DNA from 4 places in the Spongiibacter sp. C9W genome. Region 4 is predicted to be linked to each of the others. Evidence: predicted binding sites of a transcription regulator. Region 4 holds the regulator's gene; each other region holds the start of a gene.
The links. The regulator PhoB, encoded in region 4, activates phosphate uptake and scavenging genes when phosphate is short. The targets are predictions, from matches to a motif close to TGTCATAAANNTGTAACA.

Region 1 (4,996 bases), 1.0 Mb from region 4:
GACGGTCCGAGATGTCCCCGCCCACAGGCTGATCGTTGTCATAACTATCGGTGACTGAGGTTTTGTCGTCGGTGTTACGAAGATAAAGGCTGGTTGTTTCCAGCGAGTGATCTTCGTTCAAGCGCAAACCAAAATTCAGGTTGGCAGCAATCGATGTGTTCTGCGTTGTCTCGTTTTTGAACTCGGCTTCGTCCTCGTCGGATACCGAACGCACTTCCGACGACTTATTGCGCCAGCTGCGGTCATAGGACAGCCCAGCCAACACACCAAACTCAATCTCTTCGGCATCGCCAAGATAGAAACGGTTACCGGCGTTAACTTCAGCAGAGAAGTTATCGTCGTCATCAGTTTCGTAAATATCGATATTGCGATACAGGTTCAACGCCAACTCACGGTTGAGCTGTTCAGCATCGGCCAGTGTTGCATTGGGGTTTGACTGGCGCATATCGGCGAGAATATCGTTGCGATCAAGGCTACCGCCGTATTGACGCAGCGCTTGCTTGAGCTTGTAAGAAAGCGCCCGCGTGCCATCGTCGTTGCCATAAATATCGTCACTGCCGCCTTTGTAGGTCAGCAGCCGGCCGTCAGAGGCGCTGTTGTAGTCCGTTCCAATCTCAAGGCTAAACACCAGATCACTGGGAATGCCTTTGGTGCGGATGTCCACATTACCACCACCAAAAGCGGCCGGCATATCAGAAGAATGCACCTTCTGAACCGCCAGACTCTCCACGATGGACGTTGGGAAAATATCCAGCGGGATAACACTGCGCGTCAGGTCTGGAGAGGGAACCACTGCACCGTTTAACAAGGTGCTTGAGTAACGCTCACCCAAACCGCGGACAAAAACAAACTTGTCATCAATTAAGGTAACACCGGGCACGCGGCGCAGCGCGGCAGCAACGGTTGAATCACCGATACGACCAATCGCCTCAGCCCCGAGAAAATCCACCGCGACTTCTTGCTCCAGCCGCTCAATCACCAGGTTTTCGGCGGTGCTCTTCAGGCGACCAACAACAACCACTTCTTCCAATGGCTTGTTAAAACTGAGGTCGCTGTCGGCCTCTTGCGCCACCGCCGAGACGGCGAGGCTAAGAGCGCTCAGGCTAAATGCCGGCAGCAACCCTTTTTTAATCATCTGCTTTTTCATCAGTAAAGACCTACTCGTATTTGACCTGTCTTCAACAGAAAGGGCGCCGTAAGGCGCCCTCTGTTTTACGGCTCTGGCGTTAGACTCTGCGTTCGCTTATTCGAACCACAGGCCTTGGCCGCGGTTAGCGGGGTCCAAGCCGTAGGCCCAACCCGCAGTCCAGTCATCGTCTTCGGTGACTGCGCCGATGAAGGCACGACCATCAGCGGGTGTTACTGTTGGGGCAGCACCGTTCACTTTCATGTCGGCCAGTGGCAGCGAGTAGAAGCCTTTCAGGATTTCCAGATTGGCATTCGCATCTGCAGTGGGATCTTCACCCGCTTCCAGCGACTGGTAAGTGTCGTTGCTGGCCTGCAAGAACTGCAGCTGCGTGGTGCCATTGGGCAGATCGCCGCCATCCGTCAGGTCCTGACAAGCAATTATGCTGCTCTCAATTTTCAGATCGCCATCTTGAGCCGCTTGCAGGCCTTCGTTGTCAATGCGCACACAGTAGTTGTAGTCGTCATCCGCCAGCTTCACATCACCTTTGTAAGCGGTGGTGATCAAGGCATTTTGGATAGTTGGGAAATGCGCTTCACGAATACGCATGCCCTGACCGGGATCATGAGTACCAGTACCGTTTGGCTGACCACTCACCTCTGTCGCGGATACGATACAAGTCAGGTTCTTGATGGTTGCCTGTGAGTTCAAGCCGCGCGCGATGAAGTCATCAATGGTTGCCTGGTCTTTGCTTGAGTAGCTGCCAATACCGTCAGACTCGACACAGCGGTTGCCATCGTTCTCAGACTGAATAACCAGTGCGTAGTCGATCGTGCCGCGGTAGCCTTCATCGATATCGATAGAGTCGTCACGCACGTACATGCCGATGTAGTGACCCACGTTTACCGCACCACCGAAGAACTCGATGCCGTCGTCGTAAGTTGAGTAGGCTTGCAGGTAATCAACCGTGGTGCCCGATCCAACAGCGTTGAAAGAAATACCGTTCAGCTCGTTGTCTTCCTCAACTTCGAAACCGGTGTGCTTAACAATGAAGTATTCCAGCGTACCCGAGCTATCTTCGTTGTTGTCACCGCCGTAATGCGTTTGGCCAGCACCCGCTTTACCTTCTGCAGCAACGTGACAGTCACTGGTCGCCAAGTTGTTGTTCGCAAAAGAGCCGGTGTAAGAACACTTATTGGTGACACCGAAGCCGTTAATGATCAAACCGCCCCACTGTTGCACGTCCTCAGCGCCAACGGAATCTTCCACAGCATCTGACACTGACGTGATAGTGATGGGCGCGTTCATCTCGCCTTCTGCAATGATTTGTGAACCGCGGTTAATCACCATGTAATCGTCGCTAGACTGGAAGGCCAACGTAGTGCCAGCTTCGATCTGAATGCTTGCACCGTCACCACCCTTGGTGATGCCTGCTGCATTCAAGTCTGCATCGTTATCGTAGTTTTTACCCACTACCAGGCTATCGCGGAAGATGTGCACACCGCCGTTGCTCAGCTTGGCAAATACAACCGGGTTGCCGGCAGGCGTTTCGATCGGGTTGGTCAGGCTCACAAAGTCAGGACCGTAGATGCAGTTCACACCGTCCAGGCTGCCTTGCTGGGTTACGCCGTTATCGCTATAAGACGCACAGGCATTGGAAGGCGTACCACCACCATTCCCGGTGCTGTTGTCTACAGAGTTGTTTTGGGCGTTGATATTAATATCACCGCCGCCACCACAGCCTACCAGCGCCATCGCTGAGGCCATTGCTGTCATTGCGAAAAGCTTTTTCATGGGAACTTATCTCCGGAACCTTTTAAATAGGGCATAGCTTGTTGTCGTTGAGGCGTATGTTAGGCAGGCAAAGTGACAACTCAGTGAATAAACTATGACGAAAATGTTTCAGCCGGTGTTTTTTGCTTATTTTTTAGACAAAGCCGCCATAAGAAGCTAATTTGTATTTGAATAACAAGGCCTTAGAGAACAACGCAGGGGCTCAGCGAGCCCCTGCCTGGTAAAAAACAGGGAGTAATGCCACCTGCAAGTCATAAAAATGTCATAAAACAGAAATACACTTGTCGCCGGTTTGTAACATAAGTGCCACTTCTTTCATTTTGGGTGCCTAAACAATGAAAACGATCTCTTCTTTAGCATGCAGCGCATCAATTGCAGCCTGCCTTGCAACCAGCCACGCCTTCGCCGATAACCAGCAGGACTCCGCCCTGCTGAAGCTTCTACAAGAAAAAGGCATTATCAGTGCCGAGGAAGCGCAATCACTGCAGGCCGAACAAGCGCGACGCGCACAACAGCAAGCGACCGTCAGCATGGGCAGCAAAGGCCTGAAGATTGAAAGTGCGGACAAGCAAGCCAGCATACAAATTGGCGGTCGCCTGCACGCCGACTACGCCACACACGACCACGAAGCGTTCGCCAACCAGGAAGATGCAATTGACGGCACACAAATCCGCCGCGCTCGTCTCTACGCTAAAGGCAAACTGAACGGTCGCTGGAAGTACGTATTGGAAAGTGACTTCGCGGGCAACAAGGTCAGCGTTAAAGACGCCAACCTGAGTTACAAACTGACCTCTGCCCCGATCACATTGACTGTCGGTAACCAAAAGCATGCGGTCAGCATGGAAGTAGAAGAAAGCTCTAACGACATAATGTTCACCGAGCGCTCACTGGTTGCTGCACTCACCACGCCCTACTTTGACCGCGCCATTGGCATCACAGCAGCCAGCGGTGGCAGCAACTGGCACGCTAAAGCCGGTTTGTTCGGCGACGGCATTTCTAATAATGATGCCGATGAAGGCCACGGTTTCGGCGCGCGCGCCAGCTTCGCCCCGGTTCTGAATGACAATACCGTTGTCCACGTGGGTGCATCTTATGGCCTGCGCAAAACCAGCGACGACGGTTTGGCGAATGGCAAGAGCCCCTCGTTCTCATATAAAACCACTAACTTCTCTGACCTTAAGCCCGTTAACGCCAGCGTTGCCGACATGGACAAGGTCGAGATAGGCGTTTTCGAATTTGCCGCCATGCACGGTGCGTGGTCGGTACAAAGTGAGATTGCAGCGAACAATGTTAGCCGTGACAGTGGCGACGACCTGAGCTTTTCCGCGCACTACGTGCAACTCGGCTACAGTATCTTTGGTGGTCAACGCCGCTACAAAGCGTCTGAAGGCGAATTTAAGTACTTCAATGTGAACACGCCATTCAATGCCAGCACCGGCGATTGGGGCGCATTGGAAGTCGCTGCACGCTTTGATCAAATTGATCTGGAAGATGACAATATCAGTGGCGGCGAAGCCAAGCGCTTTACCCTGGGTTTGAACTGGTATCTGAGCCGCAACATGCGCGTGCTGTTTGATTACAGCCGCAGCTACGACCTGGACGGCGGCGCGATCCAGAACGATAAAGGCGAGGTTGCTGACAACATCGACAGCTTTGCTATCCGCACACAGTGGGCGTTCTAAGCTAACGACCCCGGAAACAAAAAAGGCCATGCAGCAATGCATGGCCTTTTTTTATCACTCGATCTTGGCAGCAAAGCCTGAGATCGCCGCCGCTTACTTAGGCGAAGGGGTGGCGCAGTACGATAGTTTCAACGCGGTCTGGGCCGGTGGACACGATATCGATGGGCACATTCAACAACGCCTCAATGCGCTTGATATAGGCGCGGGCATTGTCGGGCAGCTCATCCAGCGACTTGGCACCCACTGTCGACTCAGACCAACCTGGCAGTTCTTCATACACTGGCGTGATTTGATCGTAGTCTTCACAATCAAATGGCGCAGAAATCGACTCGCCCGCAGCGTTGCGATAGTCCACACATACCTTCACAGTATCCAGGCCGTCGAGCACATCCAG
Region 2 (4,996 bases), 590 kb from region 4:
CCCGTCCTCGGTCCACGCAGTCATCTCCAGACAACTGGGCAGGCTGTGCTTTTCGACCACCAGAGAGTGATATCGCGTCGCAACTAACGGCATGTTCAGGCCTGCGAAAACCCCTTCACTGCGGTGGTAAACCGCAGAAGTTTTGCCGTGCATGACTTGTCGCGCACGCACCACCTTGGCACCAAATACCTGGGCGATGCTCTGGTGCCCAAGGCAGACGCCCAACACCGGACACCTGCCGGAAAAGTGTTTGATCGCCGCCATCGAAATGCCCGCCTCATTCGGCGTACACGGCCCGGGAGAAATCACCAGATGACTCGGCGACATTTCCGCCAGGCGCTCAATGCTCAACTCATCATTGCGATACACTGCCACCTCAGCTCCCAACTCGCTGAGATATTGCACCAAGTTGTAGGTGAAGGAATCGTAGTTGTCGATCATTAACACCACAACAGCAGCGCACCTCAAACAGTTCGTGATTGGCAATAGGCAGGGCCTACCGAGCAGGGCATTGTACGCAAGGCCGCTATCTAAAACACCTAGGCCGAATGCTTTGACCCACCAGCATTTTGTGATAGTGTACTAGTACATGAATACGACGCGCAAGACACAAGATGACCGTCATCGGCAGGAACTGCTAGAACACCTCTTTGCCGCAACATCCGAAAGTGAGTTAGATCAGCGCTTAAACGATCTGCTCACACCGTCGGAGTTCAGCGAGGTAAGCAAGCGGCTACAAATTTTCAAGCTGCTCGATGCCGGAATACCTCAGCGCCAAATCGCCGAGCAACTGGGTGTTGGCATTGCCACCGTCACCCGTGGCTCACGCGCCCGCAAACGACACTCCCGAGGCTAAGCACCGACATCCTATGAGCCAACTACCCCCTCGACTGCGCCTGCCCCGCAAGCCGCATTACATTACCATTAGCGCCGACTGCGATTTTTTTAAACTGTTTAAGAAAATCGAGAAGCGCTACGACAACTGCTTCTATCTGGAGTCGCTCGGCGAGGACAGCCATATGGCCCGCCACTCCATTATCGGCTTCGACCCCGAGCAGCTGCTCTACGCCAACGGCAACACGCTCACTATTGAGGAGCGCGACGGCAGCAAGGCCGATTACCCCAGCGACAATCCCTATTCCCTGCTCCGGGAAATCGTCCCGCAGGACATTATTTCTCGAAAATACGCCGGCGGCCTCACCGGCTATCTCGGCTACGACGCGATGAATTACTTCGAGCCCAGCCTTAGCATCCAGAGTAGTGAGCTGTTTGATGCCTTTCGATTTGGGCTCTTTAAAGATGGCTTGATCCTCGACAAGATGACCGGGGAACTCATTTATTTTTACTACCACGACAGCCGCCTGGATGATGTTGAAGCCCTGCTCGCCGAAGACGATGTCGCAAACGGCCCCTTGAAAATATATTCCTGCGGCGAAACCATGAGCCGCGACGATCACCGCGCCGCCGTCATGAAGGTGAAGCAGGACATTATCGACGGCAAAATTTTCCAGACGGAAGTCGGTTTTAAAAAGCGCTTTCGCCTCGAAGGCGACACCATCAATATCTACGAGGAAATGCGTGAAATTAACCCCTCGCCGCAGATGTACTACGTAAAATTCGGCGAGCAAAAACTGATCGGTGCCAGTCCCGAGTTGTTGTTTAGATTGCGCCAAGGCGAGATGGAAACCTTCCCGCTGGCGGGCACCACCCGGCGCGGCGCCGACCCACAAGAAGATACCGCACTGGCCCGTGCACTGCTCAACGACCCCAAAGAAATCGCCGAGCACAATATGATTGTCGACCTGCATCGCAATGATATTGGTCGTGTGGCCCAGTTTGGCACGGTGAAGGTGCGCAGCCTGATGGACATTAAGCGCTTCAGCCACGTGCAGCATATTTCCAGCGAAATTGTCGGCATTATCGCCGAGGGCGAAGACATGTTCTCGGCCCTGCCCAGCAACTTCCCGGCGGGAACGCTAACCGGCGCCCCCAAAATTGAGGCCATGCGGATCATCAACGAACTGGAAGGCGACGGACGCGGCCCCTATGGCGGCGCGGTCGGGCACTTTTCATTCAACGGGGACTGCACCTTTGCCATCCCCATCCGAACGGTATTTGCCAATGGCGAAGAGGCCTATGTGCAAACCTGCGGCGGCAATGTGTACGACTCCAACCCCGACGATGAATACGAGGAAATTCGGCGCAAGTTCGCCGGCACCAAAAAGGTCCTGGATAAATTTATGGTCGATGACCGCGAAGGAGGCGAATCGTGAAAGTCCTCATTATTGATAACTACGACTCCTTCACCTACAACCTCTACCAATATATTGGCGAGATATTGAGCAGCGAAAAGAGCCGCGGGCGGCTCGACGACTTTCGTATTGTCGTTAAACGCAACGACGAATTAAGTTTGGACGAGATCCGCCAGCTCGACGCCGACCGCATTATCGTTTCACCCGGCCCGGGCTCGCCGGATGACGAACACTACTTTGGCGTGTGCTCACAGGTGATCGCCGAGCTCGGCAAGCACACTCCGCTACTCGGCGTCTGCTTAGGTATGCAGGGCATCGTCCATGTATTCGGCGGCAACGTGGTCAAGGCGCCACTGCCCATGCATGGCAAAATCAGCCCGATTAACCACAATGACCAAGGCATGTTTGCCAATGTCCCGGACCAGCTGGAAGTCATGCGCTACCACTCGCTGATCGCCGAGGCAGAGTCTCTACCCGATTGCCTGCAAGTCACTGCGCTAGTCGGCGACATCCCGCCCAATGCCTTTAGCGACCCCAGCCAGGTGCGGCGCGGCGGTGAGTTCGAAATTATGGGGGTTCAGCACCGCGAACACCCAATCCATGGCATTCAGTTTCACCCCGAGTCCTTTGCGACCGAGGGCGGTAAAGAGCTGATTCGCAATTTTCTGTTTGGCGACCACTAGCCCAAGCGAGCACGGCGGCTGCAGGGTGGTATTGGCCCTTCAGCCGCCCCGTCGATAGCCCCACCCTGTCACGCCTTCTGCAAAGTACCTACGCCGTTATCTGCGACACAAACGCGCCCTCCGTGTCATTAAACTGCCACAGTTTTGCTCTACCTTTCGCGGCCTAGTGAATCTTTGCCTAAGGCCTGCTGCCCCCAGGCAGACGGGCCAGTAAAAGGAGTAGACAGGTGACACAGCCACCCCTTATCAAGAGCCGCCGCGACGTGCTGCGCGCAATGTTTCTCGGTGCCGCCGCCGCTGGCCTCGCCGCATGTGGTGGCGGCTCGAGTCGCAGCACAAGCAACACCACGCCAGATAACGGCGACACACCCCAGCCACCACAACCGCCCGTTCCCCCGGCAACCGAGCTGCCGCTGTCACCCGGCCCGCTAGCCAATATCGGCGACTTATTCACCTCTGACGTTGACGACATATTGATTCCCGAAGGCTTCTCCATACGCCGCGTGGCCCGCGCCGGCTTCTCGCCATCACTCAACTTCACGCTCTGGCACAGCAACCCCGATGGCGGGGCGGTGTTCCAAAGCGACGACGGCGGCTGGGTTTACGTATCCAACAGTGAATCCACACCTGGCGGAGTGGGTGCTCTGCGTTTTGATGCCAACGGCAGCATTACCGACAACTACCGCATTCTTAAAGATACCCGCAACAACTGCGCAGGCGGCGCGACCCCCTGGCAAACCTGGCTGTCCTGCGAGGAAGTCCGGGATGGCCTGGTGTACGAATGCGATCCCTTTGGCGATGCAGACAGCGCCGTGGCTCGGCCAGCGCTGGGAATTTTCAACCATGAGGCAGTGGCCGTAGACCTGCCCACTCGCACCGTGTATCTCACCGAGGATGCCGGCGATGGTCGGCTCTACCGCTACACCGCCTTGGGAGATGCCCCATCGATGAATGGGCGGCAGGGACTCAACTTGAATAACGGCCTGCTGGAAGTGCTGGAAATCGAGGGCTTCGAAAATGGCGGTTATCAGGACGCACTCAGCGAGGCGCGACGGTTGCACAAGGTGAAATGGGTGGAAGTCCAATCGCCCAAACGCCCCCAGGCTGACGTTCGCGCCGACATTGCGTCAACCGGCGCCGGTGCACCGGGAACCGTCTTCAAAGGCGGAGAGGGAATATGGATACAAAGCTTTACCGACGGCCGCACCGTCGCGGGCAGTAGCCACCCTTTGCGGGCGGTGGTGTTCTTTGCCTGTAAAGGCGACAACCGGGTATATGCCTTGGATATCGACAACGATCTTATCGAAGTCGTATTCGACAACGAACAGCTCACCGCCGTTGACGAAACCCCCTATGACGATGTCGACAACCTGGTTGTCAGCCCCGCCGGCGACGTTATCGTCGCCGAAGATGGCGATGCGATGCGCTTGATGGTAATGGTCCCCAATGCCAATGCGAAGATCTTGCTGCAGGTCCCCGGCGGTAAAAGCGAGCTGACTGGCCCGGCATTTACCGCCGATGGCAGCCGGCTGTACTTCAGCTATCAGCGCGGCCCGGTAAATTTCGGCATACCGTGGTTTGGCACAACCTACGAGCTAACCATTCCCGAAAACTTCCGCTAGAGCCAAGCCCAAGTGGGCGTGTAAACTGGTGGCTTTGAGCACGCTATGCACGCCCTCTACTCCATTGGCTACGCAACAAAACCGCTAGAGGAATTTTTGCGCCAACTGCGGCAACACCGCATTGATGCCATTGCCGATGTTCGCTCTGTTCCCTACAGCCGCGCCTTCCACGACTACCACCGCGAACCACTGGCAAAGCGTTTGCGAGAGGCAGGCATTGCCTATGTCTATTTGGGCGAGGAGCTGGGGCCTCGCTCAAAAGACCCCGCGCACTACAACGAGCACGGTCAAGTGCAATTCAGCCGCCTGCAAACAGCGGCGCTTTTCCAGCGCGGTATCGAGCGAGTATTTAACGGCCTGAACAAGCCTATGCGCATTGCACTGATGTGTGCAGAAAAAGACCCGGCAAGCTGCCATCGCAGCCTGTTAATTGGCCACC
Region 3 (4,996 bases), 990 kb from region 4:
ATCCAGGTTTTTTTCATTGCGGATACCAACATGTTTACTAATAAAAAAAGGGGCGAAGAATCCGCCCCTTTTGTTTACTGTTGCTTGGCCCATCGGCCGCGCGTCGTACTACAGAGCAGGATCTTCAAACAGCCAGATCACATTGTTCTCGTGGTTGCCAGTGTCTTCGCCAATCAACACTCGTCCATCGTCCAAGATCACCAGATTGTCGGGGTTGGAGATGTTATTTGTGTTACAGCGGTTTGCTGCGCGATCGCCGTAGTAGGGGCCGCCGACAAGCGCTGGGGTGAGGGTGTTGATGTCCACCAGGCCATCCTTTTCAACGAGCTTCATGCGGTAGACCACACCACACTTGCCGTGAGTGCCGTCTAGCTGAATGTCTCCGGCGCCGTCAGCCATAGTGGCGTCGAACGAAGACATGGCCAGATACATGTAGGCTTGGGCACCATCTGCAGCGCCGTTATTCCACCATGTGTCGGCCAAGCCAAAGTTGATGTTGATGCCTTCCATCTTGCGGAACTCAGCCGTCGCGCCCATTGCCGCAGCGAGTTTGCGGCTTTCAAGGAAGGCGACACGCTCGTCGGCAAAGGGGTTGGCAGCAACGCTACCGCTGTTGTCGAGGTCTTGCCCTGACTTGAATTCTGCGAAGGCCTGAATTTGCGCATCGCTAATGTGCTTGGCGTCGGCAAACGTGCCGTCGAAGCTCGCAATGGCGTTTTCGATATCGGCCTCATTGCCAGCACCGATCTCAATCCACTCCACAGCAAAGGCAGCTTCCGCTGGGTCAGTGATGCCATTGGACTGGGTGACTTTTGCGGCGTAGAGCTTGCCTGCGCTCATATCGTTAGCGGCGTTGGCCACAAACTTAAACAGCACTGTGCCGGTGCCATCGTCGCTGAGGAAGACGGTGCGGCGGTCTGGCATAACCACGGGGTTTTCGTGTGAGAAGCGCCCCATCAGCTCAAGTTTGTTCACTTCAACATCGGCAACATTGGCTGTCGCTGCAGTGTTGTTAGTGCCGATCTCGACAATGTAGCCGTAGTCGTAAGGGTTGCCCCAGTTACCGCTGCGATCAAGCGGGTAGCCTTTGTATTCAGCAATCGCTTCGGCATTGGAGAAATAATTGGCATTGGCATTGAACCAGTCGGCTGTATTGTCAAAGTACAGTTCTTCTGCCGACAGTGGCGTGCCCCAGGGGCTTACGGTGCCAAAACAGTTAACCCAGGTGCCGTCGACACTGGAGAAGTCCAGCATACCTTCCTGGGTCGGGCTGTAGGTATCCGTTAAGCGAATACGGCTCATGCTGCCTGGGCGGTCTTCCCAGTTGGTATACAGGTAGTAGCCGGTGCCACCATCGGAGACGGCGCCGTTAAAGTCGGGGTCGTTAGAGCTTTTGATTAAACTGCCGTTAGCGCTGAGGATGTCACCCATTTTGTTGCCATCGGCGAGGTTGTCACCCTGCTGTGCCAACACAATGTAGCTGCCAGCGGCGCTTTGTACAGTTTCTTTTTGTGCCGTGGTGATGGGGAAATCCAGAGCGGCGATATCGCCCATGTTGTTAACGTCGGCGTTAAAGTAGCCAACGGTACCTACGTTAAAGACCTTGCCAGCCGAATCGGTGGTTGTATTAGAGCTGCTTGGGTGCTGAATATTGGAGAACAGCTTGCCGTCTTCGTTAACGAATATCCCGGTAAACTCAGCGCCGAGCGGAGCGGTAGCAAACCGTTTGAGGCCTTTAGGTGTCACCGTAGAGACGCCATCAGCACCATCTTGACCGTCTGCGCCATCCTGCCCATCAGCGCCATTTGCACCATTGCTTCCATCTACGCCCGCAGGACCTTGTGGGCCTACCGCGCCGTCTTGGCCATCGCTACCATTTCGTCCGTCATCGCCGCCGCAGGCTGACAATGTTGCAGCCAGAATAGCGGCAATGGAAGCGCTCAATAACTTCTTGTTCATAACAGTTCCCTAGAAAGAGGTGGATTGGTCTAGTTATAACGGGGGGCCAGTCTAGGGACGGACTATGACGGTTTAACAAAGAAAACATGTCGAAGTGTTGACGAATTTGTGACAGTCGACATCTAAGCTTGATAACACGGCGGCTGTATTTCCAAGAGGCAGGGTGTGGACGGGCCTACCTCTGCAGCTTATAACATGTCAGCATGGTGGTTTTACTTTGATCGCTGAACCATGTTGGAAAGCTGGAAAGATTATTGCCCTTACTGCGGCGAGCGTATCGAACTGCTGATCGACCCGAGCCTGGCAGGGGAGCCGTACGTTGAAGACTGCGAGGTTTGCTGTCGCCCCATGCGCGTCAGCGTGAGCGATGGCGACGCGCCACTGGGCGCTGATAGCTGGGCGCAGGCGATAGAGGAGCTGCCCGCGTCAGCGTCCGACTCCGGTTTGCAGGTTCAGCTTCAACGCGAAGATGAGGTGTAACGATGCCCTGTGAACTGCGAGCGATAGAAGCAGATATCTGCCAGCTGAAGGTTGATGCCATCGTTAATGCCGCCAATAACAGCTTGCTCGGCGGGGGCGGTGTCGACGGCGCCATTCACCGGGCGGCGGGGCCGGCGTTGTTGGAATTCTGTCGCGGCTTGCAGGGTTGCGCGACCGGCGATGCCAAAGTCAGCCCCGGTTTTGCACTGCCAGCTCAATATGTTCTTCATACGGTAGGGCCGGTGTGGCACGGCGGTGAACAGGGCGAGGCCGATAAACTGGCGAGTTGCTACCGCCGCTGTATTGAAGAGGCCAAGGCACTGGAGCTCGCTACTCTGGCCTTTCCGGCCATTAGCTGCGGCGTATATGGCTACCCTCACGACCAGGCTTGCGCTATTGCGGTGGCCAGTTTACGGGAGGCCTTGCTTGAGCCGCGCAGCCTCCGGCAGATCTTTCTGGTGGCGTTCAGTCCGGAAATGCTGGCCCACTGGCAGCGGGCTTTAGCGCACGGCTAGGTTTTACTGGCGGCCTAAAGCCTTGAGCAAACTGGCTTCCGTTTGTGGCCCCGTGAGTACACTGTGCAGTTCACCTTGTGGGCTGAGGATATAGGTGGTTGGTAATACTTTAGGGCGTTCTTGCCCGAGCAATTGGGCGGGGTCGGCGAGCATACTTTCGAATTGAATATCCAATTCGGCAATGGCCTCGTCTAGCGCCGGGCCCTGCAGGCGGTCGTAGTTTGCGCCGTAAACGTCGATGTCGCTGTGTTCGGCATCAAGTTTATTGAGTTCGGGAATTTCATCGCGACAGGGGCCACACCATGTCGCCCAATAATTAATCAGTACCCAGTTGCCGGTATCAGGCAAGCCCGCTGCGCTGGTTTCGCTGCGGCTGCAGGCGATTAATAAAGAGCAGGTAAGCAGTAGCAAGATTGATCGCAGTTGTATCATTTCCTATTCCAAATGGTGGCCAGCAATGCGCTGTGTATAATGTCGCTCATCGTTTACTACGCTGGATGAGCCATGTCTGTTTACACCCTGTACCACAATCCTCGCTGTTCCAAGTCACGTCAAACCAAGCAGTTGCTTGAAGACAATGGGATAACACCAGAGGTCGTCCTGTATTTAGAAGACAGCCCGAGTGCGGATACGCTGCGAGACTTGCTGGCGAAGCTGGGTATTTCTCCGCGGCAATTGTTGCGCAAGGGCGAGGCAGAATACAAGGAGCGCGGCCTGGCGGATGACAGCCTCAGTGATGAGGCCTTAATTCAGGCGATGGTTGAAGCGCCGAAACTGATTGAACGGCCGATTGTCGTAAAAGGCGATCAGGCGGTGCTCGGGCGTCCACCTGAGAACGTACTGGCTTTGATCGATTAAGGAATCTTCAATGACAGATGGCCCCTACATTTTGGTGCTGTACTACAGCCGTCACGGCGCAACCCGGCGCTTGGCCGAGCAGATAGCGCGTGGTGTGGAGCAGGCGGGTATGGCAGCGCGGCTGCGCACGGTGCCCGCGATTTCCACCGTGTGTGAGGCCGTCGAAGAGGATATTCCGGATGAGGGGCACCTCTACGCCAGTCAGGAAGATTTACGCGATTGCGCGGGCCTGGCAATGGGCAGCCCTACGCGCTTTGGCAATATGGCGGCGCCGCTGAAGTACTTTATAGATGGTAGCTCGGCGCTGTGGATGAGTGGGGCTCTGATAGGGAAGCCCGCTGCGGTCTTTACATCCAGCGCCAGTCTGCATGGCGGTCAGGAGACGACGCTAACCTCGATGATGTTGCCACTACTGCATCACGGTATGGTGATCGCCGGTTTGCCTTACAGCGAGTCCTCGCTGAGCACAACAACCACAGGTGGGACGCCCTACGGAGCAAGCCACGTTGCCGGCAGTGACGGGCGCGATGTCGATGCCACCGAGCTGGCGTTGGCGACTGCCCTGGGCAAGCGTCTTGCGTTACTGGCTCAGCGACTGGCTGATTAACTCTACATAAGGAAACTTCAGGTATGACAAGTTTGGAAAAGCGCGCGGCCGTCACGGCGGCTTTGATGAAGTTTTCCTACGTCGGTTTGTTAATTTCATTGAGTTTGAGTACGTGGGTGTGGGTGCAAGAAGGACGCCAGCCCAGCGTTACCATCTGGCTGATTCGCGTGTTGCCACTGCTGATTTTTGTGCTGCCGGTTTTTCGCCAGCAGCTCAAAGGCATTGCCTGGATGTGTTTTGTAAGCCTGTTGTATTTTGCCTCGGCGGTTACCGAGGCCATGTCGCCCTTTGTTATTTGGATCAATTATATTGAGCTGGCGTTGGTAGTTATTTTGTTCTGCAGCGCGACGGCGTTTATTCGCTGGCATGCGCAGGCGATGCGCGCCGCACAAGAAGTATGAGGAGTAAGGACACAGTATGAGCGATGCAAATAAGCGCGGTTTTTTTAGCCGTTTGGGCAATGTGCTGGACGGTGTGCGCCGCTGGACCTTAAACCTGTTCTTCTTGTTGTTTATCGGCTTGCTGCTGTTCAATATTGTGAATGCCTTCCGTGTTGAAGTGCCAAACGGTGGCGTTC
Region 4 (4,996 bases):
GGGATGTAGCCATCTTTAGCAACGATTTCCTGACCCTGCTTTGACAGCACCAGCTTAACGAATTCGCGCTCTAGCGGCGTAAACGGCTTATTGGGTGCTTTATTCATGTAAACGTAGAGGAAGCGTGACAGCGGGTAGCTACCATTGATCGCATTTTCCGGCGTGGCGTCTACAAAACTGCCCTTCTCATTCTTGGACAGCGGAATAGCGCGAACGCTTGAGGTCTGGTAGCCGATGCCAGAATAACCGATGCCGTTAATAGAGGTAGACACAGACTGAACCACTGATGCCGAGCCTGGCTGCTCGTTTACACCATTTTTAAAGTCGCCTTTACACAGTGCCTTGCCTTTAAAGTAGCCGTAGGTGCCCGATACCGAGTTGCGACCGAACATTTGAATATCGCGCGCCGACCACGATCCATCCATGCCGAGCTGACCCCAGCGCTGGATATTTTCCGGGTGGCCACACTTGCGAGTGCTTGAGAAAACCGCATCGACTTCGGCGATGGTCATCCCCTCAATGGGGTTGTCCTTGTGGACAAACACCGCCAGGGCGTCAATAGCCACCGGAACCGCAACGGGTTTGTAGCCATATTTCGCTTCGAAGGCTTCGATCTCTTTGTCCTTCATCTTGCGGCTCATTGGCCCCATGTTTGAAGTGCCTTCTGTCAATGCCGGGGGCGCCGTAGAGGAACCGGCTGCTTGAATCTGGACGTTAACGTTTGGGTAAGCGCGTTTGAAGTCTTCGCTCCAAAGCGTCATCAGGTTTGCCAGGGTATCTGAGCCAACGCTGGAAAAAGTGCCCGATACACCCGCCGCTTTTTCGTACACAGGCAGCGCCGGATCAACTTCAGTGGCTGCCGCCACCCACATAGAGGAAAGGCCAAATGCGGCCGCCATCAGACATTGCTTCAGTTTCACAGGTATCTCCCGATCAATAAAATTGGTAACACGGCTGTCATTTTAGCGGCGCTAGATGACGGATTTATTACAATGAGAAATCAGTTTACCCGAGTGATTAATGAACGTGGAAATAAACAACTGAACGTACTGCCATGCCCCGGCTGGCTGGAGATTTTCATCTCGGCCCGGTGGCGCAACAAAACATGTTTCACGATCGCCAAACCCAAGCCTGTACCGCCGGTATCGAGGGAGCGACTTTGATCAACCCGGTAGAAGCGCTCGGTTAGACGGGGAATGTATTGCGGCTCGATACCAATCCCGCTGTCCTGCACTTCCAACACACCGTGGCTGTCATCCTGGTACCAACGCAGCACAATTCGGTCATCCTCGGCGGTGTAGCGCGCAGCATTTACCGCCAAGTTAGACAGCGCGCTGCGTATTTCCGTCGCCTGCCCTTTCAGGGCAATGGCATCGTCACATTCGATGTCGATCTGGCGATTGCCCTTGGCGGCCGCGAGGGCTTCTTCGCGCACCATTTCCATCAGCGGGCGGATACGTATCACTTCATGCTCGCTGGCTTGAGGGACGGATTCCAGTCGCGACAAGAGCATTAAATCTTGAATGAGGTGGTGCATGCGGCGAGACTGCCGCAGCATTTGATCGATGGCGCGATCCCAGCGCGGATTGTCGCCACCGTGCTCAGAAAACGTCTCCAGGTAACCATTGATCACCGTCAGTGGCGTGCGCAATTCGTGTGACACATTCGCGACAAAATCTTTGCGCATTTTTTCGAGACGGTGGGTTCGCGTGACATCGCGGGCAAACAGTAAACGATTACCCTCCGCGAAAAAGCTGATGCTTAAACTGAGCTGTATCTCGCTGTTTACCGGCGACGCCATTTCAAAGGGCATGGCGTATTTTTCAGCTTCGTAGTAGGCAACAAAATTCGGGTTGCGCACTAAATTCAGCAGCTGCAAGCCGACATCTTCATCCCTGCGCAGCCCAAGTAGATCCATCGCCGCATCGTTGCACCATTCGATGTTGCCGTGACGATCCAGCATCACCACGGCATCTGACATCGATGCAAACGATGAATGTAAGTAATCAATAATTGCTTGTAACTGATCACGATCTCCCGACGCATGCTTCTGCATATCGTAAATCGTGTCGAAAATTTGACCCCACATGCCAATTGCCTCTGGCGGCTCGGTACCCAAGCCTCTATATAACCAGTCGCTCAGTCGTTGAAGTTGCCATAGCAGCCAGGTGCATATCACCGCTGCAACGATAAAAACGGGCCACACTCCAAGGTCGAACGCTGTTGCAAACACTGCCGCCGTTGCCAATGGCAGCACTACGCGAACAAGCTCCGTCTTCCAGCCGTAATACCGCATAGAGCAGCGCTAGGCGCTCACCCCCGTTGCGGAAAAACGGTAGCCAGTACCGCGAACGGTTTGAATCAGCTGCCCGAAGTCTCGCTCGTCGGTCAGCAGCGCTTTGCGAAGCCGGCGAATATGAACATCTACCGTGCGCTCTTCAACATAGACATTGGTGCCCCATACCTGGTCGAGCAGTTGACCACGGCTATAGGCACGCTCTTGGTGGGTCATGAAAAATTTCAGTAATTTAAACTCAGTGGGCCCCATATCCAAAGGCTCACCATTGGCAAACACGCGGTGACTGGCGGGGTCGAGTTTGAGGCCATCCACCTCAATGGTCTCTTCCTGCTCAGGCGAGCTGCCGCGGCGCAACACCGCCTTGATGCGCGCCATTAGCTCTCGGGAAGAAAACGGCTTGGTAATATAGTCGTCGGCACCGACATCCAGGCCCTGAACACGGTTGTCTTCATCGTCTTTAGCGGTGAGCATGATGACCAGCATATCCCGGGTTAATTCTTCCCGGCGCAAGCGGCGCAGCAGCTCAATACCACTGGTGACTGGCATCATCCAGTCCAGCAGTACCAGATCCGGGCGCTGATCAACAATAATTCCGTGCGCTTCCTGCGCATTGCTCGCTTCGATGCAGTCGTAACCGGCAAGCTCTAGCCCTACGCGGATCATCTCGCGAATGGCGGCTTCGTCATCGACGATGAGGATGGTCTTTGTGCTCATGCTCTTCCCTTGTAGCCTGTGGATGCTTGAGCCTGCATTAAAACGGCCTTTAATGACAATTATATGACAACGACTCGATCAAGGCGCCAGCCGTTGCCCCAAGCTTAGTCGAAAACGACAGTTTTATTACCGTGCACTAACACCCTGTCCTCAAGGTGATTGCGAAGCGCGCGGGCCAGTACGCTCTTTTCGACATCCTTACCCAGACGCACCAGGTCATCCTTGCTATGGCGATGCGACACTCGAATGACGTCCTGCTCGATAATCGGGCCCTCATCCAGCTGCTCAGTGACGTAGTGGCTGGTGGCTCCGATCAATTTTACGCCGCGATCATAGGCCTTCTGGTAGGGGTTCGCGCCAATGAAAGAAGGCAAAAAGCTGTGGTGAATATTGATCATTCTGCCGCTGTACGCACGGCAAAATTCCGGAGGAATAATCTGCATATAGCGCGCCAGCACGACACAATCAGCGGCATAGTTCTCTGTTAACTCTTGAATACGGGCGTGGGCCGGTGCCTTGTTTTGAGGGTCGACCGGCACATACTCAAACGGAATTCCATGCCACTCGACCATGCTGCGCAAGTTCTCGTGATTTGAGATCACACAGGGAATATCACAGTACAGCTCGCCGCTATGCCAGCGGTGCAATAAATCTGCAATACAGTGTGAGGCATGGCTTGCCAGAATCACCACCTTGCGCCGCCGCGCTGAGTCGACCAGCTCCCACTCCATGTCATATTCCTGCGCCAAGGGCGTAAATGCCTCGCGCACTGCCTCAGCACCGATGCTCAATGAATCGGCTTTAATCTCGTTGCGCATGAAAAACCAATTGCTGTCGGCATCGGCGTGATAATTGGCCTCGGTTAGCCAGCCCCCTTGATCGGCGACAAATTGGCTCACTTTGGCAACGATGCCAACGCGGTCCGGGCAACTGGTGATCAAACAGTAGGTATGTTCCATCTTTACAACAACATCCTTGCAAAAAAATCTTAACCCTTGTTCAGTATCGCCCGCACCGCCTGAGGCAGGTCTGCGGGAAGTACCACGGTCTTGGCATTGTCGGACGCCGACAGCTCACGCAGCGAGTCAGCGTATTTCTCACCCAGCAGATACAGCACGGGCAATTCATCACCTTTAACCGCTTCCGAAACTAACTCAATCGCTGCACCGCTGGCCTTAGCCAACACCACTTCCGCCTGGGCGTCGCGACGCGATGCTTCCAAGCGCCCCTCAGCTTCGAGGATCGCGGCCTGCTTCTCACCTTCGGCCTTGGTCACCGCCGCGCGGCGTTGACGCTCGGCAGCGGCCTGCTCTTCCATGGCACTTTGCATAGTGGGAGATGGATTAATGTCTTGGATTTCCACCGTTTTCAGTGTGATACCCCAGTCGGAAATATCGTCTGAAATCCCCGCCTTGAGCTTGGCCTTGATTTGCTCCCGCGACGACAGGGCCGAGTCCAACGACATCTCGCCTACAATTGAACGCAGTGCGGTCTGTACCAGGTTTTGGATGGCAATGGTGTAATTCTCAACACCGTAAACAGCTTTCTCAGGAGAGACGATATTTATATAGGCCACCGCGTTGGCGATAATCACCGCATTGTCTTCAGTGATAACCTCCTGGGAGGGGATATCCAACACAATGTCCTTGGTTGTTAAGCGGTAGGCCACTTGATCAACATAGGGAATAATAAAGTTCAAACCGGGGTTCAAGGTGCCGTGGTATTTACCAAGGCGTTGCACAATGTGTTTATAGCCTTGGGGAACGGTCTTCACCCCCATCGACAGCGTGACGACGACCAATACAAACAACGCCCCTGTAATTGCTAAACCATCCATATTCTTCCCCTAAAACCTCGTGAAATGAGCCCGCCAGTAACGGTATTATTCGGCAGCTTTGGCGCCGCGTTGGCGGCGTACTATCAATGAATTACCTGAGATATCTTCAACAATGACCCGGTCTCCAACGATCAAGGGCTCGCGAC

Region 1: the regulator PhoB is predicted to act here: its motif matches at 3,170-3,187, upstream of AC2Q8J_RS12630 (OprO/OprP family phosphate-selective porin).
Region 2: the regulator PhoB is predicted to act here: its motif matches at 3,059-3,076, upstream of AC2Q8J_RS14745 (alkaline phosphatase PhoX).
Region 3: the regulator PhoB is predicted to act here: its motif matches at 2,056-2,073, upstream of AC2Q8J_RS05820 (alkaline phosphatase PhoX).

The regions. Positions count from the first base shown of each region.
Region 1 is NZ_CM170672.1:2,663,957-2,668,952, reverse strand. Features, by position in the region: gene AC2Q8J_RS12640 (TonB-dependent receptor domain-containing protein) at 1-1,147, opposite strand, end outside; gene AC2Q8J_RS12635 (serine/threonine protein kinase) at 1,244-2,920, opposite strand; gene AC2Q8J_RS12630 (OprO/OprP family phosphate-selective porin) at 3,256-4,602, shown strand; gene AC2Q8J_RS12625 (adenylosuccinate synthase) at 4,700-4,996, opposite strand, start outside.
Region 2 is NZ_CM170672.1:3,104,734-3,109,729, reverse strand. Features, by position in the region: gene AC2Q8J_RS14765 (anthranilate synthase component II) at 1-450, opposite strand, end outside; gene AC2Q8J_RS14760 (Trp family transcriptional regulator) at 590-856, shown strand; gene AC2Q8J_RS14755 (anthranilate synthase component I family protein) at 870-2,273, shown strand; gene AC2Q8J_RS14750 (anthranilate synthase component II) at 2,270-2,935, shown strand; gene AC2Q8J_RS14745 (alkaline phosphatase PhoX) at 3,163-4,557, shown strand; gene AC2Q8J_RS14740 (DUF488 domain-containing protein) at 4,603-4,996, shown strand, end outside.
Region 3 is NZ_CM170672.1:1,202,983-1,207,978, reverse strand. Features, by position in the region: gene AC2Q8J_RS05825 (hypothetical protein) at 1-17, opposite strand, end outside; gene AC2Q8J_RS05820 (alkaline phosphatase PhoX) at 109-1,959, opposite strand; gene AC2Q8J_RS05815 (CPXCG motif-containing cysteine-rich protein) at 2,191-2,439, shown strand; gene AC2Q8J_RS05810 (O-acetyl-ADP-ribose deacetylase) at 2,442-2,954, shown strand; gene AC2Q8J_RS05805 (TlpA family protein disulfide reductase) at 2,958-3,386, opposite strand; gene arsC (arsenate reductase (glutaredoxin)) at 3,459-3,812, shown strand; gene wrbA (NAD(P)H:quinone oxidoreductase) at 3,823-4,419, shown strand; gene AC2Q8J_RS05790 (DUF2069 domain-containing protein) at 4,443-4,820, shown strand; gene sppA (signal peptide peptidase SppA) at 4,837-4,996, shown strand, end outside.
Region 4 is NZ_CM170672.1:212,797-217,792, reverse strand. Features, by position in the region: gene AC2Q8J_RS00995 (PstS family phosphate ABC transporter substrate-binding protein) at 1-920, opposite strand, end outside; gene phoR (phosphate regulon sensor histidine kinase PhoR) at 1,001-2,296, opposite strand; gene phoB (phosphate regulon transcriptional regulator PhoB) at 2,306-3,013, opposite strand; gene purU (formyltetrahydrofolate deformylase) at 3,118-3,972, opposite strand; gene AC2Q8J_RS00975 (SPFH domain-containing protein) at 4,002-4,850, opposite strand; gene AC2Q8J_RS00970 (NfeD family protein) at 4,896-4,996, opposite strand, start outside.